DNA from 4 places in the Oxobacter pfennigii genome. Region 1 is predicted to be linked to each of the others. Evidence: riboswitches for the same ligand, from Rfam matches in the RefSeq annotation. Region 1 holds a riboswitch; each other region holds the start of a gene.
What was found. Region 1 has a riboswitch for cyclic di-AMP ahead of OXPF_RS20130 (cell wall hydrolase). Riboswitches for the same ligand answer to the same signal wherever they lie in the genome.
Positions count from the first base shown of each region.

Region 2: it holds a riboswitch for cyclic di-AMP, as region 1 does, so the genes downstream of both, OXPF_RS00970 (NAD/NADP-dependent octopine/nopaline dehydrogenase family protein) here and OXPF_RS20130 (cell wall hydrolase) in region 1, are expected to answer to the same signal.
Region 3: it holds a riboswitch for cyclic di-AMP, as region 1 does, so the genes downstream of both, OXPF_RS01815 (cell wall hydrolase) here and OXPF_RS20130 (cell wall hydrolase) in region 1, are expected to answer to the same signal.
Region 4: it holds a riboswitch for cyclic di-AMP, as region 1 does, so the genes downstream of both, OXPF_RS20860 (C40 family peptidase) here and OXPF_RS20130 (cell wall hydrolase) in region 1, are expected to answer to the same signal.

Region 1 covers NZ_LKET01000068.1:133,954-141,740, reverse strand. The annotation lists gene OXPF_RS20155 (M15 family metallopeptidase) at 1-12, shown strand, start outside; gene OXPF_RS20150 (asparaginase) at 159-1,133, shown strand; gene OXPF_RS20145 (HpcH/HpaI aldolase family protein) at 1,147-1,926, shown strand; RNA gene ssrS (6S RNA) at 2,015-2,192, shown strand; gene OXPF_RS20140 (DUF378 domain-containing protein) at 2,367-2,573, shown strand; gene OXPF_RS20135 (DUF378 domain-containing protein) at 2,624-2,821, opposite strand; cyclic di-AMP (ydaO/yuaA leader) riboswitch at 3,128-3,277, shown strand; gene OXPF_RS20130 (cell wall hydrolase) at 3,282-4,145, shown strand; gene OXPF_RS20125 (diacylglycerol/lipid kinase family protein) at 4,261-5,166, shown strand; gene perR (transcriptional regulator PerR) at 5,246-5,674, opposite strand; gene OXPF_RS20115 (ATP-dependent helicase) at 5,772-7,787, opposite strand, start outside.
Region 2 covers NZ_LKET01000014.1:9,372-17,158, reverse strand. The annotation lists gene OXPF_RS00980 (Crp/Fnr family transcriptional regulator) at 1-338, opposite strand, end outside; gene OXPF_RS00975 (cobalamin B12-binding domain-containing protein) at 690-2,336, opposite strand; gene OXPF_RS00970 (NAD/NADP-dependent octopine/nopaline dehydrogenase family protein) at 2,336-3,463, opposite strand; cyclic di-AMP (ydaO/yuaA leader) riboswitch at 3,471-3,615, opposite strand; gene OXPF_RS00965 (GntR family transcriptional regulator) at 3,951-4,574, opposite strand; gene OXPF_RS00960 (ABC transporter permease) at 4,656-7,694, opposite strand; gene OXPF_RS00955 (ABC transporter ATP-binding protein) at 7,697-7,787, opposite strand, start outside.
Region 3 covers NZ_LKET01000016.1:28,959-36,745, reverse strand. The annotation lists gene OXPF_RS01825 (ACT domain-containing protein) at 1-354, opposite strand, end outside; gene OXPF_RS01820 (AAA family ATPase) at 359-2,554, opposite strand; cyclic di-AMP (ydaO/yuaA leader) riboswitch at 2,741-2,863, shown strand; gene OXPF_RS01815 (cell wall hydrolase) at 2,864-3,436, shown strand; gene OXPF_RS01810 (DNA-3-methyladenine glycosylase family protein) at 3,558-4,427, opposite strand; gene trxA (thioredoxin) at 4,522-4,854, opposite strand; gene OXPF_RS01800 (NAD(P)/FAD-dependent oxidoreductase) at 4,860-5,732, opposite strand; gene OXPF_RS01795 (HAD family hydrolase) at 5,987-6,628, shown strand; gene OXPF_RS01790 (LURP-one-related/scramblase family protein) at 6,806-7,288, opposite strand; gene OXPF_RS01785 (C-GCAxxG-C-C family (seleno)protein) at 7,332-7,736, opposite strand.
Region 4 covers NZ_LKET01000068.1:296,893-304,679, forward strand. The annotation lists gene OXPF_RS20835 (hypothetical protein) at 1-246, shown strand, start outside; gene OXPF_RS20840 (cation-translocating P-type ATPase) at 504-3,170, shown strand; gene OXPF_RS20845 (hypothetical protein) at 3,403-3,690, opposite strand; gene OXPF_RS20850 (DNRLRE domain-containing protein) at 3,818-4,414, shown strand; cyclic di-AMP (ydaO/yuaA leader) riboswitch at 4,660-4,794, shown strand; gene OXPF_RS20860 (C40 family peptidase) at 4,796-5,542, shown strand; gene anfO (Fe-only nitrogenase accessory protein AnfO) at 5,790-6,440, shown strand; gene OXPF_RS20870 (hypothetical protein) at 6,462-7,403, shown strand; gene rsgA (ribosome small subunit-dependent GTPase A) at 7,543-7,787, opposite strand, start outside.

The DNA of each region.
Region 1 (7,787 bases):
AACGCACTTTAATTTACTTAAGGAGGAACAGTATAACCCTTGCTCCTAAGAAATTAGACAAAGTCTTTTAAAGCAGTGAACTTCACTGCTTTTTTCATGCTATAATTAAAATATAAGTATTTTGAATACAATACCAATATAAACGAAAGGGGATAGATATGAAGAAAATTGCCTTAATATTCAATGGCGGCACTATTACAATGAAGGTGGACGAAAGGATAAAAGCTGCGGTACCTACCTTATCCGGTGAGGAAATAGTGGCAATGATTACCGGCATTGAAGAATTTGCGAAAATTGAAATAGATACATTTTCAAATTTGCCGGGACCTCATATTACCCCTGAAAAAATGCTGGAGCTTTCAAAATATGTGCAGAAGGTTTTAGACAGAAAAGAAATAGATGGTGTTGTTATAACCCATGGCACTGATACCCTGGAAGAAACAGCTTATTTTTTAGACCTGACAATAAAGAGCCATAAGCCCGTCGTTGTAACCGGTTCCATGCGAAACAGCTCGGAGCTTGGCTATGACGGTCCGGCCAATTTGTCGGCTTCCATATGTACGGCAATAGCAGATGAGGCAAATAACAGGGGAGTACTGGTAGTTTTAAACGGCGAGGTTAACTGTGCCAGTGAGGTTACAAAAACAAATACCATGAGTCTTGATACATTTAAAAGCCCGGAGTTCGGGCCCATAGGCATAGTGGATAATAACGAGGCTCTTTTTTTTAGAAACAGGATTAACAGGCACAATATAGAAATACGGTCTTTAGAAACAAGGGTGGAGCTTATAAAATGCGCGGCGGGTATGGATACCAAATTCATCGATTACTGCATCGAGAAGGGAAGCCGGGGAATTGTAATTGAAGCATTAGGCAGAGGGAACTTGCCGCCACAAATGGCCAAGGGTGTAAAGGGCGCTATAGATAAAGGAATAGCCGTTGTGATGGTATCCCGCTGCTTTGAAGGAAGGGTTTTAGCAACCTATGGCTATGAGGGAGGCGGAAAGGAATTAAAGGATATGGGAGTTATTTTCGGTGAATATCTACCCGGCCAAAAAGCCCGCATAAAGCTTATGATTGCTCTAAGCTATACCGATAATATAGAAGACATAAGAAAGATATTTGAAAAGTAATTGGAGGTTTAATATGAACAGTATAATTAAAAAAATGGAAGGTAAAAAAACAGTCATAGGTCCTTTTGCTGCTGTTTGCGCCACTGAAACAATTGAAATGCTGGGTTTGGCGGGTTTTGATTTTTGCATAGTAGACGGAGAACATGGGCCGGGAACGTTTTTAACCCTTCAGAATGCTTGTATTGCAGGGGATAATAAGGATCTTGACATATCAATAGTTTATAGGGTGCCTGAAAACACTAACGCAGCTATTGGACATGCATTAGACATTGGGGCGGCCGGGGTGGTAGTTCCCCATGTAGATGATGTGGAGTCGGCAAAAAGGGCGGTTAAGGCAGCAAAATTTTATCCACTAGGGGATAGGGGAATGCATGGGGTGGTAAGAGCCGCAAGATACGGAAACATAAATATGGATGAATACATAAAAAAGTCAAATGAAGATACCATGCTCATGATCCAAATAGAAGGAATGGAAGGCTATAATAATCTGGATGATATCTTAGAAGTTAAAGGTATTGATGGTATATTCATAGGACCATATGATCTTTCCCAATCCATGGGAGTACCTGGGCAGGTAAACCATCCGGAAGTCATTGAGAGGATAGAAGAGATTATTGAAAGGATAAAAGCTAAAAAAGAAGATATGTTCATCGGAATTTTCACAACGGATGTTGAATCATCAAAAAAATGGGCGGACATGGGAGTTCAGTTTATTGCATATCAGATTGATACAATGATATTTTCGGCTGCTGCCAAAGCTGCAGTAAATAGTCTGAGAGACAAAATAAAGTAATGTCACCCCCATAAATTACCGCAGTCTTAGTCCTTGAAAGAGGGTAAGGGCGGTGTTATAATATGAGTGAACAAACAAAGAGCATAAAGTCTTCCTGAGGTGCTCGAGTAACCTTGTATGTTCAACCGACAGAATGAATACGGGAGTTCGGAGTTTTGTATATTATGTCACGCCTGCTTGTACAGGAAGACAGAGGATATGAACAGGACACCCACCTGCTGTAAGGCGGGTATGAACATGCAGGAAATCGGCATCATGGGACTAAAAGGTATATAGAACCTTACCTTATGGGTAAGGTTTTTTTTATTTTCTGAGAAATCCTTAATATATAAAAAATTATGAATAGAAACATTAAGCATCAAATATATTTAGAATGAAATGGCAAACTTAAGTTATGTAGAATGGATGTTGCCAATACATATATTTGGAGGGAGGATTTTATGAAGCTTGATCTGTTTGATTGGCTGGCACTTATTTTAGTAGTTATAGGAGCTATTAACTGGGGACTTTTAGGATTGCTTAATGTGGATTTGGTTGCGCTTATCTTCGGAGGGCAGATGGAATTTGTGAGCAAGGTAATATACAGCATTATTGGACTTGCCGGGGCTTATATGATTTATATGCTTACCAAGCTAAAGAGAGCGTAAAAAATCCCATCTTAAAACTCCGGTTTTGAGATGGGATTTTTTAACGGTATCTATCTGACAGGCTTGCGCTCTTTAAACAGCAATGAAATGGAATAAACTCCGGCGGCTCCTATAAGAGTATATAGAGCTCTGCTTATAATTGAGCCCTGGTCTCCGAAAAGGGCGGACGCAAGGTCAAACTGAAATAAACCAATTAAGCCGTAGTTCACCGCCCCAATTATCATTAATATTAACGCCAATCTATCCATTTGCTCACTCCTTAGTGCTTATTTGTTTACTCATTGCAATGTCTACATTATATTTTGCATTAGTTTTTAATTATATGCATTTCTGTTTTAGGCTATAAGCTGCAATAGAATGATTGGAAAATTATTGTTAGCTATATTTGGTATGACACAATATTTAAGAGGATAATTGGACATGCGTGTGTTATGAGCCTGTCTTTTAAAAACATCAAAGGTCATGAAAGATATAACCACAAAAACGGCTTTGCCCCAAATCCCTTTTTTTTATATAATGTCCATAGCCTTAAAATAAGTTAGGGCCAGCTTGCTAATACATTTACGCTGAATCCCGCATTGCGGGTACGGAGGAACCAGTTTTGGGGTTAATCGGCATTAATATTTAAGCTTGTATTAATGCAGTAGGGAACCTTTCATCCCGAACCCGTCAGCTAACTTCGGAAGCAAATAGAAAGGGGAAACACAAATGAACATAATAAAAAAGGCGTCAATGTCCATGATGATTGCATTGGCATTGACGGCACCTGTGCTGTTTAATGGGCATGCATTTGCTGCATCAACTTTGGCAGTTAAAAGCACAGGGGCGGAAGTCTTAAAGCTTCAGGAGAATCTTAAGGCATTGGGGTACTTTAACGGAAGCAATCCTACAGGAAATTACGGAACCCTGACAAGATTTTCAGTAATGAAATTTCAGGCAGCCAACGGTTTAAGCACTGACGGTATTGCAGGGCCGGCAACATTATCCAAAGTTGATACACTAATTGGCGGAAAGTCACAAGACCTGTATACCGTAAATGAAGGGGATACTCTGTGGATTATATCCCAAAAATATGGGACAACCTCTGACAGGCTCAAAATTATAAATTCTTTAGCTGGTGATACAATTTATCCTGGTCAGAAATTAAGTACTTTAGATGAGGCAAAGACAGTATCTGAGGCAGCTTCAGTAACTGCAGAAGTCTCAGAGGAAAATATTTACTGGCTGGCAAGAATAATAGAGTCCGAAGCTTCAGGAGAACCATATTTAGGAAAGGTAGCCGTAGGAAATGTTATTTTAAACAGAATGGAATCAAAGGACTTCCCTGATACAATAAAAGAAGTTATCTTTGATGACTACAAGGGTATACCTCAGTTCAGCCCTGTAGCAGACGGAACCATATACAATACTCCAGGTACCGACAGTATCAAGGCCGCAAAAGAAGCATTAAGCGGTTCAAGACCAGTAGGAAATGCCACGTATTTCTTTAATCCTGACAAGTCGGCGGGAGAGTGGATAGTAAAGAATAAAACATATCTTACAAGAATCGGAGAACATGTGTTTTATCAATAATAAATAAAGCTCCCTTATTAAGGGAGCTTTATTTATTATTGATATTATCTTTATAAAGGCTTTTGACATGTGTAAAATATAATTATCTTGGAATTATACATCGGGGGTATTGTTGATGAAGGTTCTTTTTATAATAAATCCCGCTGCCGGAAAAGGCAGGGCGTTAAAGGAAGCTCCTGTTATTAAAGCAGTGATGGAAAAGTGGGAAAAAATAGAATATGATATAGCATATACCGAAAGAATAGGACATGCTGTTGATATTGCAAAAGCCGGTTGTAAAAATGGATATAAAATAATTTTCGCCGTAGGAGGGGACGGGACGGTAAATGAGGTGGTAAACGGTACTGCAAATACAAATACTGCCCTTGCCATACTGCCCTACGGTTCCGGAAATGACTTTTTTCGCAGCCTTGGAATAAAGGGAGATACGGAAAAAATAATAAACGACACCTTAAATGGACAAATAAAAAATATGGATATAGGTATTGTGAATGGCAGGTATTTTATCAATATTTCAAGCGTAGGATTTGATGCAGAGGTGGTATTGGCCACAAACAAAGCAAAAAAATTCCTTTCAGGAAGCATAGCTTATATTGCAGCACTCATAACAACTATATTTAAAAGAAAATCCGAAAATATAAAGATGCTTATTGACGAAGGGGAAGTTGAAAAAAAGGTTCTACTGGCTGCCGTAGCAAACGGAAGGTTTTATGGCGGAGGGATGGAGGCAGCGCCATATGCAGTCTTAGATGATGGACTATTTGATATTTGTTTTATAGAAAATATGCCTAAATTTAAAATGCTGGTATTATTTCCTCAGTTTATGAAAGGAAAACATGAAAAATTTAAGGAAGTTAAATTTTACAGGTCAAAAAAGGTATATATAGAATGTGACAGACCGCTGCCGTTAAATATCGACGGAGAAGTATACAAAGAGAAAAGCATCCGCTTTGAGATAATAAATAAAGGTTTTCTTTTGGCTGCGCCGTTACAGGAAGCCATGTCTTCTGTTATGGATTAAAATAATTTTCCGGTTAATCTGGTCCTTTTAAAATATACATAAAAAATACGCCAAAGATCTAGTCCCCGGCGTAATAAATTTAATTACTGCTTTCATCTGAGGTTTTGCATTCGGGACAAATTCCATAAAAGTAAACTTTACTTGACAATACTGTGTATTCTGTGTGTTTCTTTACAGCTTCATTAATATGGGACAAATCAGCATCTTCAATATCATCGACTTTTCCGCATTTATTGCAAACAATATGGGAATGGGGTTGAGTATTGGAATCATATCTGAAATTTCCCTCACCTACGTTAAGCTCCATTACAAGTCCGATTTCCTCGAGAGTTTTCAGTGTTTTATAAACTGTTGCCAAACTCATGGTTGGATATTGTTCCTTTATGGTATTGTATATTGTTTCAGCAGATGGATGGGCTTTTGTATTTTTTAACATTTCATATACAGCTATTCTTTGAGGAGTAAGTTTTAAACTTTTAGGCTTGAAAGCAGCTGCTAAATTATTCATATTGATCACCCTTAAACAATAATTATTATTTCTTGAATATTATTATATATATTGTAAAATAATATTTCAAATAAGTCAATAAAGTAATGATATTAATCTAAGATTTTTCAATAAGTTTATTGTCAACACAGGTTTCTATGTCCAAATCCTTCAATCCCTTCCTATTATAAAAGAGCACTGAAATAAGGTCTTTTTTGACGCTCATTATCTTTCCCGTTCCAAAGATTTTATGGCTTATTAAATCACCGGAATTTAATGAAAAGGATTTATGTCTAAGAGGCTCTTTTTGATTGGAGGAGGCCTCCATCAAAAACCTGGATGCAGCTTGCTTTGCACCGTTTCGGCTCTGAGGAGCACAGATGAACAAATTATTTTTAGCTCTTGTCACTGCAACATAGAACAATCGTCTTTCTTCGTCAATATGTTCCCCGGTTTTGATGCATTTCTTGTGAGGAAAGAATCCTTCAACTGCACCTATCAAAAATACATTTGAAAATTCCAGCCCTTTGGCGCTATGTACCGTTGATAAGGTAATACTATCCTTTATAAAAGCTTTATTTTGAGTACTTTCCTTTAATTTAAGGGACATTTCATGTATATGAGATAAAAACTCATACGCGTTGAGAAAACCGGCTGAAGAGGATTCGTATTCATCGAGAATATCAAAAAGCTGTTCAAAATCTATATTTGATTCCATACAATAATTTCTTATATAGTTATCATAACCTATTATTTTCCGTATATAATTAACGGCTGCAGGAGGCCTCATTAATTTAAGGGATTCTATATTCTTAGAAAGCTCCTTAATTTTTGTATTCTGAAATTCTTTGATGCCGCAAGCCTCAAAGGCTTTAAAAACATTATAGCCTTCTTTGGCACAAAGATAAGATACCCTGTCCGTGATTTCCCTTGTTATATACCTTACCGGGCGGTTTATTATCTGTGCGAGGCTAAAAGCATCGCTGCCGTTTATGCAAAGCTTTAGGTAACAGGTTATGTCACGACATATCCAATGCTCATAAAAATTGTTAAGGCCGTCTTTTATGTTAAAGTGTATACCCCTTTTAATGAGTGCGTCTATGATATGGCGGCTTTGAATATTAGTCCTGTAGAGCACGGCAAAATCCTTGTAGGAATATCCTTTATTTTTGAGATCCTCAATAGTATCGGCAACAAATGCGCCTTCCAAATCCTCATTCTGGGGGAAGGAAATTTTAGGGCTGCCTCCCTCTTCCCTTAAGGATTTTAAATTTTTACTCATCCTGCTGCTGTTATTAATTATAACCTTGGCTGCAAAATCCACAATTTCCTGTGTTGATCTGTAATTTATATCAAGGATTACGGTTTTACAGGAGGAGAAAGTCTTCTTAAAATTTATAAGGCAGTCAGGCATACCCCCCCTGAAGCTGTAAATGGACTGGTCATCATCTCCCACAACACACAAATTATTTAAAGGATGGGACAACATTTTCACGATTTCATACTGAATTTGGTTTGTATCCTGAAATTCATCAATGAGAATATATTTAAATTTTTGCCTGTAGAAATTTAAGGCTTTATCATCGGTTTCAAATACCTTCTTGCACATAATCATCATATCATCAAAGTCTATGCAATTAACGGAATGCTTAAAGCTCTCATATTCCTTCAATACCCTTTTTAATTTTGACAATGATATGCTCTGAGGCTTGAAATCAGTAGTTAGGATTGATGTACGTACTATTGATATATCGTTTATGGTGTTTTGAACTATTTCATCGTCAACGGGCTCGTTCAATGCTTTTAATATATTTTTTACAGCAGAAAAGCCTTTTTTCTGGTCCAATACAGGAAGATGCCTTCCGTAATAAGAATTAAGTATTTTATAGAAGGTGGAATGGAAGGTGCCAAACTCAGTTTTGCTGTAATGATCCTGTGTTATGCCGGGAAAATCCTTAAATCTTGACTTCATTTCATTGGCTGCCGCCCTGGTGAAGGTTATTACCAGAATATTCGAAGGTGTTATTCCCTTGTATATCAAATGGGCAGCTCTGGCGGTAATAACGCTGGTCTTTCCTGAACCCGGACCGGCAACAACTAAAAGAGGGCCTTCTACATGAGTTATAGCATCCTG
Region 2 (7,787 bases), on a different contig from region 1:
AATTCAAGTTCATCATTTTTTATCATGCCTATCCGGCTGTCTTCAAGTACCTCTGCAGTAGCAGGATAAGCGATATTATTCAATATTGTCACTTCACCAAATACATTACCATCACCGAAAATGTGAATAATATGTTCCCTTCCGTCACTTGCTGTATTATATATTTTAACCTTGCCCGATATTACATAATAAAAGGCATATCCGGGCTCGCCCTCCATGAATATTATCTTTCCTTTTTTATACATCCTTTCATGCCATATGCTGCAGACTTTGATAAGGCTTTCGTCGCTTAAGTCACGGAACATAAACATCTTTCTCAATAGGCTGAAATCGGCCATTCTTTTCCCCCCTATTATAAACATAACCATAGCTTACAAAAATAAATATAACCAAGGATTTCATATAAATTTAATGCTTATCAGCTTTTTATTATATTTTAGTCCTAAGTTCCGGTTCAAGCATAATATATATTCCTAATTGATTTCTGCTTTTAAAAAGCATATTATTTTCGCATTAAAAATCAGTATTTATAAATTTATATTACAACTTATTATTTATAATATAATATATAAATCGATAATTTATTGCAATTAATTTTTATCAAGAACATTTTAGGATAAATGGAAAAGGCATAAGAATTTTAATTAAAAATCCTTATGCCCTTTTTATTTTAGGAGGACTATTTTCAATTATTTTGTAAGCATATCTATTCTGTTAAAAAGCATATCTATTCTGTCGCATTCAGATATAACCGTGTCTTTTACATCGTCATAGGCTACACAGCAGCCATTTACCATCCTGGTTTTCAAAGTTCCCTTTGCAGCTTTGTTTCCCTTAAGATGGGGTGCATCCAAAATTCCAATAGCAATTGCCTCTGCAATGACGGATGGGTCACACCAGGGATCCTTTGATTCAGGGGAAATTTGATACATGGATTTTAATAAATACTGGGCTTCATCAATAAGCTGATTCTTACGGCTCTGTACTTCTCTATCCATGGACATATCAGGAAGCCCTAACAAGCAGTTTTTAATTACTCCCCGGGCTATGCTGGCGCTTTCGATTATATCTTCGGGCAGGGCTGCGTGATGAGCTTCGCAAAATCCCACTACATGTACTATGTGAGGCTTAACTGCCATACCAAGATAAATTGAAGCTGCCATCTGTCCTTTAGCAGTATTTAAGTCATCCGGAAAGCTTGCAAGTCCGGACCTGACCTGGCGATAAGCTTTGAAGTGTTCATTCTCCAGAGATTCTATCATCTCTATTTTAGCCAGCATTTTAGCTAAATCCATTTTTGGAGATATGGCCGGAGGTACATTGAACATGTATTGTGCAATATAATCCTTAACTCCCATTCTTTTGGCATTGTAGGCAGCTAGAAAAGCCGAGGCCACGCCGATGGTATCGTGGGCGTCTCTTAAACTCCAATGATGTGATTCATTAACCTCCACGGGTATATTTCTATCGCCGTGCCATTTCATAAGGGCCTGATTTTCCCTTATGGAAGTTTCAACATCCCTTGGGCCTCTTCCGTCTAAGACGTTATACCAGCATAATGGAACTGCAGCCCAGCTGTTATTTATAGTTTCTCTCAGCATTTCTGCGAAACGGAACACATCGCTGGTACCGCTGTAACATCTTAAAAGAGGGTAATTACCCCTTCTTGATGCTTCATACATCTTTATGAAATCTTCAGGAGATCTTACCGGTACCCCCCCGGCACCATCCAAGGCACTGCTGGCCTTCTCCATTTCAAAGAAATGTTCCTGGGCATTCTGATCGGGGGCTATGGAAATAACGTCCAGCACCTTTGCTTCCGATATGGTTTTTATGCCTTCAATGGTAGCCGAAAGTGAAGGCAGACCAAAATGATGCCGGAGCACAGGATATGGATATTTTCTATTTATTCTCTCAATTAAGCTACTTTCAAAATAAGTATCCTTACAGTCACTGGATTTACCGCTAAGATAGCATATGGTAAATTCATCATCGCTGCTCCCGTCAAAGATTTCTTTAAAGAAGCTATAGCTTTTTGCTACTTCGCATACCGGACGGGTACCGCCAAAAAGCCATTCTATGTTTAATAAACCGTTATCTTCAATTGCTCTTTGTAACTCATCCAAAAGGGGCTTTACCGCAGATGGAGTCAGCCTGTAGCTTACCCCCACTATATCGGGTTTTTGCTTCTTTATGGCTTTAATAAGGTTTTCTATGGAAACTGCAGGGCCTAAGAAGTCCGTATCATATCCTTCTTTTTCTGCAAGCTTGAGAAAATTTGCAACACCTGCTACGTGGACGCAATTTCCGATAGCAGCTGCAATTATCTTTTTCATTATGCAACAACCTCCCTGGGCCTTTCAACTATACCGAAAGTTGCAAGCTCCATAAGCTCACTTACCGTAAGTCCTTCTATTCCTAAATTTCTTACATTTCGGCCTGCCGCAAAATAGTTTTCACCGTGAGCAGTGCATGCCAGATTTATGATAGAATCAATTATTGGTGTCCTGATGCCTACAGTTGCCCCTATGGCTGAAATAGGAACCAGGCTTTCGGGTATATCTTCAAAAATATATCTGGTATCCATTGAACTAGGGGCCTTAATGCCCATATATCCTGAAGTATTCTGAATGGCTTCATGAAGGCTTTCTCCCTTTGAACCATAAGTGACTTCAAGCCATTTAAGGGCCGTAACTGTTTTGACTCCCAGCGCATGGGCTACTTTAACTCTTTCTGAATCCATCTGCTCTAAAATTTTTGAAACAGTGGGAGTGATGCCTTCTAAATAATATTCAAAATCTCCATTGGTGGATTCTATCCGTCCGCAGTTTAAAAGGGTAGGACAAGGATGAAAAATAGCACCAATGTTATTGAGGCTGGTTTCCAAAACATTATCTGCCGGAATAAACTGAGGATAAGCATCCTTTATGGTATCCACAACGTACTTTGTCATATATGAGGGTATGGAAGCCAAGGATACTTGGTTTTTAATGCTGAAAATTTTAACAACGCCTGCTGTTTCTGCACGGCAAGCATAAACAAAGGTCTGGGCTTCAGATATTATAATATTTTTATTGGGAGCTTTTTGCTTTATGATATTAAGAAACTCCAAAGCGCCGCCTGTCCTGCCGGGATTTAAGACAATGATTTGCCCGTCTTTAAGGTAAGGATGGCATAGATTTGCTATCTCTCTATGGCCTGATGCCGGGATGGTTACCATTATTACATCTGCGTTTTCTATTGCTTCTTTTATATTGTCTGTCATTGAAGAAAGCCTGCCGAAGCCTTCTTCTTTTCCGGTGAGATAAATACCTCTTTGTTCCTGTATTTTCTTTATTTTCGTAATGCTTCTATTGTATAAGCGCACATTGTGCCCGCATAAGGCCAGATGCGCGGCCATCGCCTGACCGCCGTTACCTGCTCCGATAACAGCATAATTCAAGCTCTTTTTATTGTTCTTCATAATTTTTACCTCCTCTTTCTTTGGCTTACGAGGTTAGCTGACGGATTAGGATCGAAAGAGTATGACCCCTCCAATGCATTTAAATGCATCGGATTCACCCCATATTATCGGGTCCCCCGCTTCACATACTGTGAATTCAGCGCTTGTTAATAATTTTAAATTACCAGACCTCCTTGAGATAGCAAGATACAACTTAATTATATTATTTAAGTTGTCAGTTGTCAATTTCTTAAAATAAATAAATTAAGGGTCTGTTGCATTTTAAACACTGCATTGCTATGTTCGTGTTCTGCAAGTTCTAAGGCTCCCTGCCTTGAAAATACAAGAATTTTTAAACTTCACTCCGCTCAAACAATCTAAAATTCTAAGTATTTTCTGCGAAAGTGTCACCAAGAACTTGTACAGAACTCTCACAATGCTCATTACGTTGTTTAAAATGCAACAGACCCTGTTTATATAAAAACTATATATAATTAAGTATAACATTCTATACATTCAGGAAAACTTTAACTCTTTTTAAAACTCCTTCATCTCCAACCACCACAATCACATCCCCTGCCCTAAACTCAGCATAAGGGCCGGGAGAAAGTATAATGTCCTTGTCTCTTCTGATTGCTATTATGGTAGCGCCGGTATTTTGCCAGAACTTTACGGAAGAAACGGTCTCACCGACCACCATCGAATCTTCCTTGATTTCTATTTCCAGCGGATTATAAGGGCTTATGTTTCTTAAGCGGTCGGAATAATCTATTATTTTTTCAATGGTATTGGCAAGGTTTGAATCAATCTCTTTTTTATCCTCAAATAGCTTGTCTAAATTCATTTTCAAGGATGCTATGGATTCCATATCCTTGAATTTGTCTATAAACTTACAGGCTTCCTCCTGGGAGTTAATGGTAATGCCACTTCCATGGGAAACTGAAACCACATCCATGTCCTGAAGGAGAATTACCGCCCTTCTCACAGTTTCAGGAGACACATTATATTCGCCGGCAAGAGTGGAACGACCGTGAATTTTACAGCCTGCCTGAAAGTCGCCGTTTACAACGCGGCGGGCAATATCCAGTGCTATTTGCTGATACATTGGCTTTTGTGTTATTTCTTCGCCCATTTGCGGCCTCCCCAAAATAATTTACACAATTATAATAACACCACTTGGCTTGTTAGACAATAATATAAACAGTATAAATTATTAATCTACCGATTTCAAGGATTCAACCATGGTTATTTTCTTAAGCTTGAAATACATTACCGTGTTTACCAATGCTGCAAATACTGCTGTGAGAATGGCTGAGTAAATGTAGCTTGGTATTTTTATCTCTCTTCCGAACATAAGGCTTTCTATTTCAGCTGTAAGTATTATAAACTTGTGAAGGAATATGCCAAGTACCAGGCCGGCAAAAATGCCTATGACGGTTAAAATAGCATTCTCTCTGTATACATAGGCGGACACTTCATTATCGTAAAAGCCAAGGACCTTGATGGTGGCAATTTCTCTTAAACGCTCGGTTATATTTATATTTGTAAGGTTGTATAAAACCACAAAGGCTAAAGCTCCTGCAGATGCAATCAAAACTATTATGATAAAATCCAGGCTCTCTACAATATCGCTTAAAGTTGCCATTGTATTGGAGGAAAGGGTTATGGAGCTCACCTCGGAATCCTTAATCAAATCTGTGGATAATGTATTTTCAAATTCCTTTGAGCCATCGGCAATGACGGCTTTAACCTGATTAAACTCTATCTCATCCTCGAAAAGGGAATTGTAAAGCTCCGGGGTCATGTAAATATAATGGAATACGAAGTGCTCTGTTATACCCGTTATTTTTACATACACCTTGTTATCATCTTCATCCGTTAGATATATGGTATCCCCAACAGCTACATTTAAAAGTTTAGCCAGCTTTTCGGTAATAATTACGCCCTTGTCATCAAGCTCTAGCTTTTCCCCCGTTGTTCTCACCCGGAAGGTTATGAAATCCTGAAGCTTCGTGGTATTTTTTGAAACTATTAAGGATGCAGCTTTTTCGGTTAATTCAGTTCCGGCATCCACATTTTGTTCATTCAAAAGTATATAATCTGTTATACGGTTATCCTTTGCAATATCAGTCAATATTTCCGGAGTTTCGTCGGTCTTATAGCTCTCCTTAAGGTTGACGGATAAATCGTAGTGATAAATCTCCCCATATTGTTTTTGAGATATGGACAGAATAGAATCCCTTAAGCCATATCCGGTTACCAGCAGGGCGGTACAGCCGCTTATACCTATTACCGTCATAAAAAAACGCTTTTTATACCTGAACATATTTCTGGCGGTTATTTTATGGGTAAAATTAAACCTGGACCATATAAAAGTAATTCTCTCCAGCAATATCCTTTTTCCTGCCTTGGGCGCTTTAGGCCTCATAAGAAGAGCAGGTGTCATTAAAAGCTCTTTGTTGCAGGAAAAAAAGGCTGCCAGTGTAGTCGTCAATACGGCGGCTGCCATGGATAATGCGGCATATTCCACATTGAACTCCGTAATAATGGGAGGCAATGAGTACATGGCGCCATAGGCATTGAAAATTATTGTAGGGAACAGGTTAAAGCCCACTAAAAGCCCCAATATGCTGCCGCCTATGCTGGCAACGGCGGCATATAGAAGGTATTTTGAAGCTATGGACAGTTTATTGTAGCCTAAAGCTTTAAGTGTTCCTATATATGTCCTTTGTTCATCTATCATCCTGGTCATGGTAGTTAAACAAACCAGTGCGGCAATGAGGAAAAAGAACACGGGAAATACTGCAGCAATTGCATCCATTCTGTCTGCGGCGCTGCCGTATTCGGCAAATCCGGGGTTGGTGTCCCTATCCAGTACATACCATTCCGGTTCCTCCATCTCCTCCAATTCTTCCTCAGCAGTTTTTATTTGCTGGTTGGCCTGGTGGAATTTTATATCAGATAACTTTTTCCCAGCCTTTATGTCAAGATTACCTCTTATGATGTCTTCAATTGAATTATCAATCATAGTTCTATTGCTTATAAAATCATCCAGTATGCTTTTTTTATAAGCTTCAAGTCCCCTTTTTTCACTTTCAAGCCGCTGCCTCGAGACTTCAAGGCTGGCTTTTGCTGCATTAAGCTGTGACTCCATAGCCTTATATTGCTGAAGTTCGGTTTCTGATGCCCGCTTCATTGCAGAATTTATACTTTGAAGGTTTTTATTCAGTTCCCTTTCATTTTCTTCTAATTTTCTGAAGCCATCGTTTATGCTGTCTTCGGCTGCTCTCATGGTATTGTAAAATTCATCCTCGCCGGATGAAAGGGACATGTTTGCGCTTATAATTTGAAGCTTTGATTCCAAAAGGGCAAGGTCGGCAGTATTTATTTCTTTATTTTGCTTTCTTTGTGTCATATCCAGCTGCCATTTTTGATTGTTAAGCTCTTTATAAGCATAATAAAGAATTTCATCATTACGTTTTTTTACCCTGTCTTCCCCTACATCCTCTAATGCTTCCTTCACAGGGTCGACAATTGTTTCATATATATCATCATAGCTTTGTGCATCCCTGGCGCCCTTTACGGTTACAAAAACATCGGTGTAAAGCGGCAGCCTGAAATTATTCTGAGGTACCAGTATAAAGCAGTGTACTTTGCCGTTTCCAATAGAACTTGTTCCTCTCTCAAAGGAAATGTAATAAGGCGATTCCACGATGCCCGTTATGGTATATTCGCTTACTTTAAGGCTCTGGCTAATGTTCCAGTCCGTTCCCGATTCCAGCTTAATTTTAGAGCCTATGTTTAGGTTGGGACTTATATTCTCGCTTTCTATTACGCATTCATTTTCCTTTTGCGGAAACCTTCCGGATATAAGCCTTACCCTGTTTATATATGATTCGTCAGGATTATACAGCTTATTCATAGGCAGGGACAATACTTTAAATACCACATCTTTTTTCTGGATGCTAACTATTGCATCCATGGAATAGGTGGGGAAAACTCCTTCTACTCCGGATGTGCTTTTAACGGCTTTCACATCCTCGTCATTAAACCCTATAGTTGATACAAGCCTTATATCCATAAGCCTGTATTCATCAAAATAGGTATCGGCAGTGATTTTCATGTCCGGACAGGCAGCCTTGATTCCCGCAAAAAAAGAAACACCCAGGGCAACAATGGCAAAAATGGAGAGAAACCTGGAAAAGGTCTTTTGTATCTCTCTCAATGTATCCTTGAGCAGAGCATTTTTCATAGCTACCATTCAATCCTTTCCACAGGCATAGGATGTTCATTTACAGATATATCATCCACTTTACCGTTTTTAACTTTTATAACCCTATCAGCC
Region 3 (7,787 bases), on a different contig from region 1:
CTTTACTGTCTCCATAGAAATCACAATGAGCGCCATACCGTTTATGGGTATGTTTTGATTTATGGTAAGAACATTTGCCTGGCTTTCGGCGATAGTCTCCAATATGTTTGATAAGACTCCGGGAACATGCTGAACATTAAGTGAGAAGGTGACTATTTTTGCCCTTTTGTTTTCATAAAACTCGAAAACGCTGTCCTTGTACTTATAATATGTACTCCTGCTTATATCCACATTTTTGCATGCCGTGTTTATGGACATCTTCATATCCGTTTCCAGAAGCTTTTTTACTTCTACTACTTTTTTGAAAACCTCCGGCAGTACAGAGCCTTCTATTATATAATACTTGAGCTCCATTACATCACTCCCTCATTTTTATCATTCTGTTGTTTATGGTGACAGCTCCTATAATATATTCAAAGTATCTGTTGGACATTTTTTTGTTTAGAAATTTGTTCAAGGCTATGTCGCTTAAATCATAGGAATATACCGATTGCCTGAAGCTGTCCAAACCGGTGCACAGGGGCTCTCTAGTACACAGGATCTCAGGCTGTACAATGCGTCCTTTATATTCGGGGCGGCTTTTTTCGGATTTTACCACATAGCTATTATACCTCTCTTGGCTAAATTTAGAAATAATAGAATTTGCTTCTGTGTCTGTGTCAAATATCTGGTTTAAGTTTCTGCGGAATATATTCGAATACTCTATAAGCCTTTCAATGCTGTCTCTTTGCCAAGGGTTATCCTTGTTGGTATAGGCTTCACAGCTATGAGAAATTATTTTTACAGGAACAATGGAAATATCATCTGCCTGCGAAAGAACATCTGCCTCTATAACTAAAAATTCAGTGTTGTATTTTTCGAAATAGCCCTTGGCCTTTATATCTGCCTGCAGCTTCATTAACACTCTGTCATTTAAGACTATTTCTTCCCTATATATAGAATAAGCCATAGCCGGACTGTCTCCTTTAAAATATCCGGCGGCACACAATTCGTCCCTGCAGATTATCATAATAATGCTTTCACTTGAAAATCTGGGTTCTATTATTACCTTGTCAAAGCTTCTTTCCTTGTAATACTTCATTGAGTTTTGAAGCTGGCTTTCCAAGCTTTCATTATTTATGGAAGGCAAAATCGGCGGAATATATATTATCCATTTGATAATATCTTCTTTTGCTCTTAAAGTATCAACGGTATTTCTCAATTCTGCAAAATCAATTTTGATTTTGTGATCGTGTCTGTCTCTTAAACTCAAAGATTCTTTATAATCATCAAGTTTAATCTCCCGTTCCATCTCCTTTTGTTGCCTGCCTCCACGGTAATAGGTTCCCTGGGATTGGACTGAGACGAGCCCCTTTTCGGGATATCTCAAGGCAGTCAGGCTTCCTCCCATGCTAGCGCCCTGGTCGATATTTATGGTATTATTGACAAAAACCGCCTTGGAAACGGGAGTATGTCCGTAAACTATCATAGGTTTTCCGTAATAATTCGCTGCCCAATCACCTCTTATAGGAAGCCCTTTATCGTCAACTTCCCCCGTCACATCGCCGTACAGTACAAAATCAATTATTTTTTTTGACAGCTTTCCAATCATTTCTTCCTTTATTCCTGCATGGGCTACAACAAGATTGCCATTGTCCAGCATCAAATAAAGAGGAGAATTTTCATATAGCTCCAAAAAATCATTTTTAATTTTCTTTGCTTCGCTTTTTTCAAGCTTTTCGTATTCCTTGACCGTAGTTTCCAATCCATTCTTTATCTGCACCTTGCTGCCTTTTAAGTATCTGTAAAATTTATTGCAGTGATTTCCGGGTATATAAAGGGCATTTCCCGAATTGACCATATTGATGACGGTCCTTATAGTATCCATTGTCCTTGGTCCTCTGTCCACGATATCACCTGCGAATACAACCTTTCTTCCGTCAGGATGGCTGTATTTGAATCCATTTTTTCTGTAACCAAGTTTGTCTAGGAGCATTTCAAGCTCGGTACAGCAGCCGTGAACATCGGAAATTATATCAAACAAAGCTTTATCTTCAGTTTCTATATTATAGGAAACAATTTCATGTTTGAAATCATCGGCATCATTCTCATTCAGTACGATCACTTTGTCAAATCCCTCGTTTTCAACAGATTTTAAAGATTTAAGAAAAGCAGCATATTGTTTTTCTATAACATAACGCGACACCTTTCTTTGTCTTAAATTATTTCTTTCAATGGCAATTTCAGTGGATATATCAAATGCCAAGAGAATAGAATAATAATTATTGTCCTCTGCCAGGTCTAAAAGCTTTCTTCTTGCCTCGTGAGATACTGCCGTCGAGTCTGCAACCACTAATTTTTTAAGGTTCATTCTCTTTTTTATAATGTAATAAAAAAGTTCAAAGGCCTCTTTTGATACTTCCATATTCTCTTCATCATCGGAAACCAGAGCCCTGCATCTGTCAGAAGATACAACTTCAGTATCCTTGAAATTTTTAAGCGCAAAAGTAGACTTACCGCATCCGGCAATGCCGCAAAGCACAATAAGGGAGGTTGCAGGAATCTCAATCTTCATATTGCTCCACCTTTCACATAATACTTACCGTGAATTTCGGCCATTGCCCGGAGTAATTCTAAAATTACAGCTTATATAATAATTCTACGTCAGTTAGGTTAATTTCATCCATATTATATGAACAACATAATTCAAAAATAAAAAATATAAAAGTCTTTTTCGAATATTTTTCTTAAAAAGACACATATTAAGAATAAGCCGAAGTTTAATAAAACACGGGGGAACCAAATTTGGGGTGAATCGCGAAAGCGTAGGTTATGCCTTTACCGAACCCGTCAGCTAACCTCGTAGGCAAAAGGGGGTATACACATGAAAAAAAGAGTATTTTTACTCGTTGTTGCAGTGCTAATCGGATTAGGATCAGGCAGTGCATTTTGCAGGGATTCAAAGGACGATGACAGCACCTTCATCAAAATATTCACGCCATATCATAATATGAAAAGTGTCAATGTTCCTTCTGAAAATTCTTTGTCCGTTACAGCCTTTAAAAGCAATGAATCAAATAATTTCAAGTATGAACTTACAGATGATGAAGTTGAGCTTATTGCGAAGGTTGTATATGCTGAAAGCAAAGGTGAACCCTTCATTGGAAAAATAGCTGTTGCCTCTGTTATAATCAACAGGCTGTCGCATCCTGAATTCCCCAAGACTATTAAAGATGTTATATACGAAAAAAATGCTTTTTCCTGTCTGGATGAAAGGTATATGGATATAAATCCGGATGCTGAATCCTATATGGCAGTGGATGAGGCACTAAGGGGAAATGACCCTACAGATGATGCAATTTTCTATTATAATCCGAAATCTGCGACAAGTACTTGGATGAAAAATGCCACTAAAAATAAACCAACAACAATAGGCAGACATGTGTTCTTCAAATAAAAAACAAAAGCCGTATTAATTTACGGCTTTTGTTTTTTATTACGAAGTAACAAGGTTTCCGGGACCCGCTAGCAATCTTTGATTGCTATTAGCGGGTGGGGTTCTTATTTTTTTTAAAAAGCTATACGCTTATTTCCTTGCCCTTCAAATCCCTGGCATAGTAAAACAAATACTGCTGGGCAAAACCCGCTAATTTTTTAAACTTCTCCTGTCCGAATTTTTCTATTTTAGGCAGGCTGACATCTGGAGCAAGATAAAAATGCTGCATAACCCTTTTTACCCACACATCAACAGGGAAAGCCTCATAATAATACATTGAAAAAAGCAATATGCAGTCAGACACCTTAGGCCCTACCCCGGGAAGCTTCATGAGCTCATTTCTGGCTTCAGCATAAGTAAGGTTTTTCAAATTATATAGGTCTATCTCTTTGTTAATTACCATTTCCACAGTCTTTTTTATATATTTTGCCCGAAAGCCTGTATGGCAGCTTTCAAAATCCTCAACAGATGCATCTTTTAAATCTTGAGGGGAAGGAAAGGAATGATAAGTATTTCCTTTATATACAACAGGCTTTCCCCACTTTTCGGATATTTCTTTTATGGCTCTTTTAATCATGGGTATCCTGTTATTTGCAGATATAATGAATGAAATCAAAGTCTCCCATTCGTCCTGTTTTAAAATTCTTATGCCTTCTCCGAAGCCAATGGCTTCTTTTAGAGTATCATCCTCTGAAAGCTCGTTTTTGATTTTTCCATAATCCCTTCCCATATCGAAATAATCATACCAGAGACCATCAAATTCCTTCTTATCCGTATTATCCAATACAAGGGTTTGTCCATCTTTTTTCACATTAATTACTCTTCCCTGTACGACGCCGGTATAGCTTCCGTCACCTTCTTCATACCACCTGAAGCACTGGCCGCAATCAAATACATGTTTAGGCTCAAAATCCCGAATATTCTCTATGATAACTTTCCCGCCATCTTCCATAATTCTATTGTTCAAAGTAGTTCCACCTCCTTAGCCGATATAAATACATATATATTATTAAAACATAAAACCTGGCCTTACGCCAGGTTTTTAGTTATTTCAACAAAGTTTCAACAGCATTTTTAAAATCATCTCTTGATAAAAGGCCTACTGAGCCCTTTGGAGTTTCACCGCTTTTAAAATAAGCAACCGTAGGTATGCTTCTTATGCCGTATTCCATGGAAGTCTTGGGATTTGCGTCGGTATCAAGCTTGCAGAACTTTACTTTACCTTCGTATTCGGCAGCTACTTCTTCAAAAATCGGTGCAAACATTTTGCAAGGACCGCACCATGTAGCCCAAAAATCCACTACTACCGGAATATTCGATTCCAATACTTCCTGATGAAAACTATCATCTGATAAAACTACAATATTCTTTCCTGCCATATTATCTACCTCCTGAAATTTCTGATATACTCAATAATTTTTAAACCTGCAATTGCTCCCTGGCCTACTGAGACAGATACCTGTTTTATGGTGCCGGCACAATCTCCTGCAGCATACAGGCCCTTTAGATTGGTCTTTTGTTCGTCATCGACTTCTACTGTCCCGTCTTTTATTATAACACCGAGTTTCCTTGCAAAATCAACGGAAGACGCAGTGCCATAAGCAATAAATACAGCATCGAATTTTTCCTCATTACCGTCCTCAAATATAATGCTTTCCAAAAATTCTCCGCCATTTAATGATTTGAGCTTCCCTTCAAAAATCTTTACACCTTCAAAATCTACAGTCTTTTTGTTTCCGTTGGTCAAAAGGGTAATATCTTCAGTGAAATGCTTCATTTCTTCCAATTCGTTTTTGGCATATTCATTATATCCTAAGATAGCTACCTTTTTTCCTTTGTAAAAAAATCCGTCACAGGTGGTGCAATAATGGATACCTTTACCTTCAAACTTATCGATATTTTCAATGATTATGCTTTTCTTTTGCGAACCGGTGGCAAGAAGCACAGCATTTGAATGGTAAGTACCCTTCCCTGTTTTTACTGTATATTTATCGACGTAATCAAATTCCAGAGCTATAACCTGATCCTCTATAATGCCGGTGCCCAGCCTTTTAGCCTGATTTTCACCCTGTTTAAGCAATTCACTTCCGCTTATGCCGTTTTCAAAGCCAAAATAATTATCAATAAGATGGGCTTTTGATAAACTGCCGGCTTCTCCTATTATCAAAGTCTTAAGATTTGCCCTCGAGGTATACAGGGAAGCTGATATCCCCGCCGGGCCTTTTCCGATTATTATTACATCAAATACATCATTCATATGGTATACCCCCTGTAGGTATATTAACATAAAATTATTTCCAAGTCAACATATGGAATTTACTTTTTAACATAAACTTTATGTTGTTTAAAAATAAGGTATGATATAATGAATCCTGCAAGGATTCATTGTGATACGAATTTTACTATGTAAAATTCGCGATATAAAGATTTCAATTGGCACAGTCATTTGAAATCTTTTCATGATATAATTTAATATACCTTGAATGTGTGTTTATATACGGAGGAGACAAAATGTTTGATAATTTTGACGCAGTAATATTTGACATGGACGGTACATTGATTGATTCCATGTGGGTATGGAGGCGGGTAGACGAGGATTTTCTTCAAAAACGCAATATCGAAGTTCCGGTCAATCTTCAAAAAGAAATAGAAGGCAGCAGTTTTCTTGAAACCGCCCAGTATTTCAAAGACAGATTTAATCTTAATGAAAATATTAGTGATATAGTTGCTGAATGGATTTGCCTGGTAAAAAATTATTATGAAAATGTAATTGCATTAAAGCCGGGAGCCTTTGATTTTATTAATATGGTCAAGGAAAACAACTTAAAGATCGGCCTCGCCACTTGCAATTCAAGGGATTTGACCGAAATAATCCTGAAGCGTACCGGCATCGATGTCTTTTTTAATGCGGTAGTTACCGGAAGTGAGGTTACCAAGGATAAGACATGTCCCGATATTTTTCTTGAAGCTGCGGCACAGCTTGATGTGCACCCTTCAAGATGCTTGGTCTTTGAAGATACCCTGTCAGGCGTGCAAGGCGCAAAGAGAGCGGGAATGACTGCCATTGCCGTACATGATGAATTCTCTCATCCCTACAAGGAAGAAATCGCCAGTACCGCCGACAGGTATATAATAGGCTTTACGGAGATATAAAAGCGACATTCTAAAGGCATCTTATTGTGAAGAAGCGACAAGCGAGCATAGATGAAAGGTGATACAACTAAAGTTATGCCTCCGACTTATGCTGAGGCGCGGCGGTTAAAATCAGGAAGATTTTCCGGCCGATAAGCTCTTCACAATAAGGTGCCTGCTTAATAGATGTATTTTTGTTTATTTATTCTTGTTATCGTGTATAACCTGGTCAATTACTATGACCAGAGCCAGCAGAAAACCGTGATTTTCATCATCGTCTATATCCACACCATAGGTATCGGAAAAGGAGAAGAATTTTTTAGAGACTGAAGCAACAACATTTCCGTCTTTGGTTATATTAAACTCAAAGCCAAAGAAATCTCCCTCCACCTTGTATTCTCCCATTGAACTGTCTATATCAAACTTATGAGTCAAAAATGTAAACTTCTTTTTAACCGTAGCACAATGCTTTCCGTATAGGTAAATATTATACTCAGGCAAAAACTTGAAAAGCTTTTGCTCAATATATGACACCTCATTTTCCGAGGTGTCATATATCCTGAGCTTATCACCCAGCGCAAAAACCTTTCCCTTCACGATGAATTTATCGTTTTCCATTTCATCTTTTATAGTAAAATTATCTCCTATACTGAATATTTTCTGCCTTATAAGATATTTCATTTATATTTATTTACTCCTTTATAATTAATATAAACTATGCCTTTTATTTTCTCTCTCTTGAAACTATTTCATCCAGTGCTTCTGCTGCTGCATAAACTATATCCGTACATCTGATTTCATCATTCCTGTACATGGACTTTAACTCTTTGCAATTTACGGATTTCAGCTTCTCATTAAACTTCTGTATCATTTCCTTTGTTAAAGTTTTTATCCTGTCGGACTCATGGGCCTGTTTTTCTACAAACATTACTCCAAGAGCCATAATGGCGCCAGTCAGTGCACCGCAGTCGCCCTCGACAGCCATTCCCCCTCCAAAGCCTGCAGCAATCTTTAATGCTTTTTTATCCATATTTAAATCATACTCCTCGTTTGCCGCATACAAAAGAGTTTCCGCGCAGTTTAGGTCATAGCTCTTGTCATAGTACTTATTCACCATTTCCTTAAGCATTTCAATTCCCCCCATTGTTTATACACTTAATAATATATTAGCATAATGATT
Region 4 (7,787 bases), 160 kb from region 1:
TTTTTTGCTCACGGTGCCTATACAAACGGCGGCTATGACATTGCCAACACATGCTTTGAATGCGGCATAAATACGGTATTATACATTCACATTGCACATCCGGATTATAAAAGGTTAAAAAATGAAAACAAAGGAAACCTCATTGTTACAGGCCATATAGCCAGTGACTGCGTCGGAATTAACCCATTTATTAAAAAGCTTGAAGCCCTGGGAATTGAAGTAACAGGTATCAATGGCATAATATAAACATAATTTTTTTCTTTGTTAAGCAAACTATATATTGTGTTATTAAAAACTACGTGATATACTATAAAAAAAGGGGAGTAGCTGGAGCTTACGGCTTCTAATTGTTCGTCAGTACGGTTAAAAACCCGGACAGTTAGCTCATATGAGATTGCAAGACCTTTGCCTAGAATAATTGGCAGAGGTCTTTTTTATGTTACTCTGTCAGAAAAACTGATAATTTTTCAATTTAGGCTAATTATAATTAAGAGGTGAAATGTATGTGGTTTGTAAAAGAAAGAGATGAAATTCTAAAAGAGCTTCAGGTTGACCCGATATCCGGCCTATCCTCTTTTGAGGTGGAAAAAAGGCTTAATGAATACGGTCAGAACAAGCTGGCTACTAAAAAGAGCAAAACATTGCTGCAATTATTTTTTGCCCAGTTAAACGACGCCATGATTTATATCCTCATGGGAGCAGCACTTATTTCGGGCATACTCGGAGAATTGAGCGACTCCATAATAATCGCCCTGGTTATTTTAATTAACGCTATAGTAGGGCTTATACAGGAGAGCAAGGCGGAAAAAGCGCTGGAAGCCTTAAAAAAACTGTCCACCCCTAAAGCCATAGTAAAAAGGGACGGAGAATTAAAAGAAATTGATTCAGCGGAAGTAGTACCCGGCGATATAGTTATAATAGATGCCGGGCGATACATCCCCTGCGATATAAGATTGATTGAAACAGCCAATCTTCAGATTGAAGAATCCGCCCTTACAGGAGAATCCGTACCCGTTGAAAAGAGTGCTGAGCTTAAATTGGAAGCACAGGATACTCCATTAGGAGATCAAAAGAATATGGCATTTATGTCCACCCTGGCTACCTACGGAAGAGGCATCGGTATAGCCGTAGGTACAGGGATGAGCACTGAAATAGGTAAAATTGCAAAAATGCTGGAAGAAGGCGAAACAGAGCAGACACCTTTGCAGAAAAAGCTGGCTGAGCTTGGTAAAATACTTGGTTTTGCAGCTTTAGGAATTTGTACCGTCATGTTTATAGTTGGAATATTTCAGGGAAGGCCTCTCTTTGAAATGTTCCTCACAGCCATAAGCCTTGCCGTTGCTGCAATTCCCGAGGGTCTTCCGGCTATAGTCACAATTGTACTTGCCATGGGCGTCCAGAGGATGATTAAGGAAAATGCAATAGTAAGAAAGCTTCCGGCTGTTGAAACCTTGGGTTCTGTAAACGTAATATGCTCCGATAAAACAGGCACGCTGACACAGAACAAAATGACAGTAATAAAATTCTATGCCGGCAAAACGATGGATGATGTTTCTGAACTTAATACAACGAAAAAGGAACATAGGCTTTTGATAGAAAACCTGGTACTTTGCAACGACTCCACTTACTCTGTAGAATCAAAAACCGGAGACCCGACGGAAATTGCACTATTAGAAGCCGGAGTCAAGTTCAATATATTCAAAAACGAGCTTGAAAAGCAGCACCCCAGGATAAATGAAGTGCCTTTTGATTCGGACAGAAAATTGATGACCACTGTAAACAAATATGGGGACGAATATTTTGTATACACAAAGGGTGCCGCCGATAACCTTCTTAAAATATGCAAAAACATCCACTTAAACGGTGAAATAGTTCCTTTAACCGATGCAATAATAGATGAAATAATGGATAATGCAAACACAATGTCTGATGATGCTCTGAGGGTTTTAGGCGCAGCATACAAGACAATTGGATCATCGAATGTCGCCATAGACTCTTTAGAGAGCGAATTGACCTTTATAGGACTTATAGGTATGATAGATCCGCCAAGGCTGGAAGTTAAAGATTCCATAGCTTTGTGTAAAAAGTCGGGAATCAAAACCATAATGATAACAGGCGATCATAAAAATACCGCCTTTGCCATAGCAAAGGAGCTTGGAATTACCGATGATTTATCCCAGGCGATATCCGGCACCGAACTTGATAAATTATCCGATGCGGAACTTGAAGATAAGATAGATAACTTGAGGGTATTTGCCAGGGTTTCTCCTGAACACAAGGTCAAAATAGTAAAAGCCTTTAAATCCAAAGGAAACATTGTATCCATGACAGGAGACGGCGTTAATGACGCACCTTCCCTAAAAGCCGCTGACATCGGCGTTGCCATGGGTATAACAGGAACAGACGTTGCAAAAGGCGCATCCGACATGATACTTACTGACGATAATTTCAAGACCATAGTATCTGCCATAGAAGAAGGACGAAATATTTACAACAACATCAAAAAATCCATTATATTCCTTTTATCCTGCAACACCGGTGAAATTATCGCATTGTTCTTTGCCATACTGTTTGGATGGGCTTCCCCTTTAAAACCCATACACATTCTGTGGGTTAACCTGGTAACGGATACGCTGCCGGCATTATCTCTAGGTGTCGACCCTGGAGATCCTAACATAATGGAAGAAAAGCCCCGTAATCCAAAGCATAGCCTGTTTTCAGGCGGTGCAGGCATTAGCCTTATATTAAACGGTATACTCATAGGTATTTTAACACTGGCAGCATTCATAATAGGTGCAAGGGTATATTCAGGAGCAACATCCCTGTTCCCCATATTCCCGGATAATATATCCGAAGAAGCACTGACTCATGCCCAGACCATGGCCTTTGTGGTACTTAGCGTATCCCAGCTTGTGCATTCCCTTAACATGAGAAGCACAAGAAAGTCCATATTCCAGGTTGGCTGGTTCACAAACAAGTTCCTTCTGATATCTATCGTAATAGGCATACTCCTTCAGGATGTAGTTATAACAGTGCCCTTCTTAAGAGAGGTATTCAAGGTGTTTAACCTAACTTCCGGCGACTGGATTACCGTTGGATTATTATCCATAGTTCCCCTTGTTGTAAATGAAATAGTTAAAATTTTCCTGAGAATGAAAAAAGAAAATTAAACTAACAATAAAAAAATATCATTCAAAAAATTCAGGCTGCCGCTTTAGTGGTTGAATAACTTATTGGGCGGCAGCCTTTTTTACCATATATTAGAGCATTGTAATACGAAAACGGTGAACTTGCTTAAGTAAGTTCATCGTTTTCGTAATAATGGGTGTCTCATCCAATGCTTAACTTAATTACGTTGACTTGACAGGGAGCAGTTCATTTCACCAATTTCTTTCATGTTACTTATGCAGTATAATAGATTTTTCCTTCTGTAGCATTGATCTCCGATATAAAAGTTACTCCGGGTGTATATGCAAAATTTCCTGTAGCTGGTATTTCCGTTCCGGCAGTTATCGTAAACGGGAACACGACATCCTCAGAATTAGTCCCATCCGAAAGATGAGCGCTGTAGTAAATTACAGTTCCGTTTTGAACCGTAGTGCCTTCATAATTAAATATGAGTTCTACAACACTATAAGGTGAATTTTCAGATAATGCTGTCACGTTTGCAGCAACATTAACAATAGCCATGAATAAGCCTCCTTGCGGTTATTCTGTATAAAAAGATAACTAGCTTTCTTTTACAGTTACAGTATATGCCAGGATTTTCAAAAGTTGTACAGTCGCACATGTCAAAGCACTGCATATTATGTAAGGGGTGAGAACAGTGAGTGTAATAGATTTACGTCCTCAATCGGCATTTAATTATTCCACAGACAGCTTCTATCGGGAGAAGCCAAAGCAATCTCTGTTATTGGGCTATGAAAAAATAATCTATTTGTTTTTCAATTGGCCCCTCTGGTTATGCAAGTGCGTTTTACTAAAAGCCAAATTGATTCTTTTTAAACTTCCGTATGATACATGCAATATGGGGAAAGTTACAAGTAAGAAAAATACCAAAGCTCACTACACCCTGTATCCATTGCTCGAAGTTTTCAACGTCTGCGGTTGTATGCATACACCGCCAGCTGTAGATTTGAGTCGATGTGTAACTTTTGAAAACTCATACAGACGCAGTTATACCGAAATCGACGTCACACAAATTGTACAGGACTGGAGCAATGATACTTTGGAAAACAACGGATTTCTACTTATGGGCAAAGATAATTCACCTTATATTTTCTATGCATCAAGCCAGCATCGCATATCCGAGATGCGTCCTATGCTTAGACTGACTTGCAAATACGCTGAACGATTCTGCACATTACAAACGGTTCCTTGTGACGTGAAGATATCTAAACCCGTCCAGGTATAAATTAATTCAACCAATATCGTGGTCAGGCCAGAGAGGGAAAATGTTGTTTCTTACTCTTTTTTTGTCACAAAAAGTTAACATTGTTCCGAAATGCCACTTGTTGCCTAGGTTTAAGGTTCAGACAATAGAGATGATAAACATAACAGAATTGACATTAGGCGACAAAAGTTCTATCATAATTTTGTGCAGCATATTTTGGACAACCTTTAATGCTAAAAGTAGGACAACCTGTCAAAATATGCACCGCACAAAAAAAGCTGAATCTCCTTTTCAGGGAGTACGGAGAAACCAAAATTGGGGTTAATCCATCTTTGTATGGTAGGGACGCCTCTTTGCCCGCACCCGTCAGCTAACTTCGGAAGCTAAAAATAGGAGGATAGAATGAAACGGCTTAAATTCGCAGTGTTTGTTTCAACAATGCTTGTTATGTTTGCTTTTCTCTCTGCTACTGCCTATGCCCAAAGCACCACAGGCACGGTTAATTGCACCGGATATCTCAATTTGCGCCAGTCACCGGGCACTGATTATCCCGTCATAGGCAAGCTGTATCCCGGGACAAAACTCACTATTGAAGAAACCTCAGGCAACTGGCACAAGGTAACTTTTGACGGTATTACAGGCTGGGTTGCGGGTGAATACGTCTTACTGGATACAATCCCATCAATTGATTTAAGTTCCAGGGGCTCTGATGCAATAATTGCGCCTGAAGTACCGGCTGCAGCTGTAACACCGGCTGCCGAAACTGTAACAAAAGCACAGCAGATAATTGGAACTGCCGAAAAATACTTGGGCATAAAATATGTTTACGGCGGTTCGTCCGAGCGGGGTTTTGACTGCTCCGGTTTTACCCAGTTCGTATTTAAAAACAACGGGATAAGCTTAAACCGTACAGCCTCCACACAAGCCTATCAGGGTACAATCATTGAAAGGTCACAGCTTCAAATGGGCGATTTGGTATTTTTCGATACCAACGGAGGCCATAACAACATCACTCATGTAGGCATATACATAGGAGACAGCACATTTATTCATGCAGCCTCAGGCTATGGCGGCAAAGTACGCTACAGCAGTTTATCGGAAGATTATTATAATCGCAATTACATGACTGCGAGAAGAATCATAAACTAACATTACAAGTGCTCTGATATTTTGGAGCACTTCTTTTATATCGTAAATTTTGGCTGCGATGTACATTGCAAATAAATATTTTTTTTGCTATAATACTAAAAACATTCTTAGGGGCAGTAAAAATTATATATTTCAAGGGTTAATAAGGAATTTTTGCAAAGGTGCAATGTTTGCTTACATTGTACCTTTTTTGCATTTAATTATTTAATTTACAAGGATTATTATGAAGAAAGAGAGGATGATGAGAATGAAAAAGAATATTGAAATTGCAGTTTTATTGGATAAGAACGGAGATACATCGTCTGTAGATGATAAAGGCATTATAAAGATTTATAAAAGGGTACGGGGTAAATGGACAGTATTAAAAGAAATCCTCTTTTACCTTGACAGCTCGTCAGGGCTTAGATCCATCAGGGATCAGATTTCCGCCATAATTGACGAGCTTGGTGACTGCAGGGTATTTGTAGGTGAAAAAGTAAACGGGCTTGTTTATAACATCCTTGAAATGAAAGGATTCAATTCCTGGGAATTTGAGGGCAAACCTGCGGATTTTTTAGATTATATACAGGGGAAAGAGACCGAAGCTGAAAGTTCAGAATCCCCATGTGAAGCAAAATTCCCTCCCATACCATACCCTGTTGAGGCAAACCAGAATGGATATTATTTCATGGATCTAAAGCCGCTTCAGAATATAAAATCCAATGTTTCTTCAAAACAGGCGCTGCTGCCTTTTTTGAAAAACACACGATTTTATGAACTGGAGATTATATGCAGCCATGTACCCCAATGGTTTGAAATAGAATTTGAAAGGCTCAACCTTAAAGGCAATATAATCAGCAGAGAAAACAATGAGTATAAAATTATTGTTCGTCCCAAAACCTGCAATGCAGCAGAATAAAACATTAAGAAGGAGGCTAATATGAATAAAATAAATATCAAGTACGGCACTTTAAAGGGAATAACCCATTTAGAAACTTATGAAAACGGAGGCATCAAAGAATGTACGATAGATGAACTTAACGAGATTGAAACTCCTTTTGGAAAATTCGTTCCTCAGTATGTGGATGATGAAGCCAGAAGAAAAAATACAAGTTCTCTGTCCTTTTATAAAAACGGGAATTTAAAATCCTTATCCCTCCAGGAACAGACGGCTATAAAAACGGACTACGGCCTTATTCCGGCTGAATATGTAACCTTTTATGAAGATGAAAGTATAAAGAGAATCTTTCCGCTGAACGGAGAAATAACAGGCTATTGGACAGAAGAAAACGAATACAGCCTGGCTCAGGATTTTGAATTTGTCTTTTCCTTCGGGATCATAAAAAACAAAATCATAGGTATTTTCTTTTATCCGTCAGGAGAGATAAAAAGCCTTACGCTCTGGCCTAAAGAAACAGCGAGTATAAGTTCACCGGCAGCAATCGTAGATACACGCATTGGCATATCATTGTATGAAAACGGAAGCCTTAAATCCTGTGAGCCAAATAATCCGATTTTAACTGATACTCCCATAGGCGTAATTGCTGCATATGATAAAGATGCAGTTGGAATAAACGCAGATTCAAACTCTTTGTCCTTCTATGAGAATGGCAGTATAAAAACCCTTACAACATCAACGGATATTATAGAAATTACTGATATTAACGGCAATAAATTCATCTTCGAGCCAGGCAGCAGGCGGGATTACATTAATTTTGATGTGATGGATACAGTTCCTTTAAAAATCAGTTTTTCAAATGGAAAAGTTACATTTAACGATAACTCTGAAAATGAATTTTCCTTATCAACTCATTCATTTTCAGTCAGGCATTTTGTAAAGAAAATCTGTGATTCATGTGCAAACTGCAAAGGATGCTGTTGACTTCTTAACCTCCATATAAAAAACAGCAGAGTCAAATAAGTGACTTTGCTGTTTTTTTATTGTGCAACAACAAGGTTCCCTGGACCCGCCAGCTATCTATGATGCTATAGCTGGCGGGGTTCTTATCTTATTAAGCCTCTTAATAGGAATCAGTCTTGATACTTGCTATCTGTTTAGCCCATTTTTTCTCACGCTGTCTTAGTTTGCCCTGTTTTTTGGCTTCAAGGTATTCCTGCTCTTTTTGCAGCTTTACCCACGCTTCCCATTTTGTATTCTCCAGACTTCCGCTTTCTAAAGCTTCTTTTACGGCACAGCCCGGTTCATTTTCATGCCTGCAGTCATAAAAGCGGCATTTTTTTGTCAGCTCTTCCACATCGCCAAACA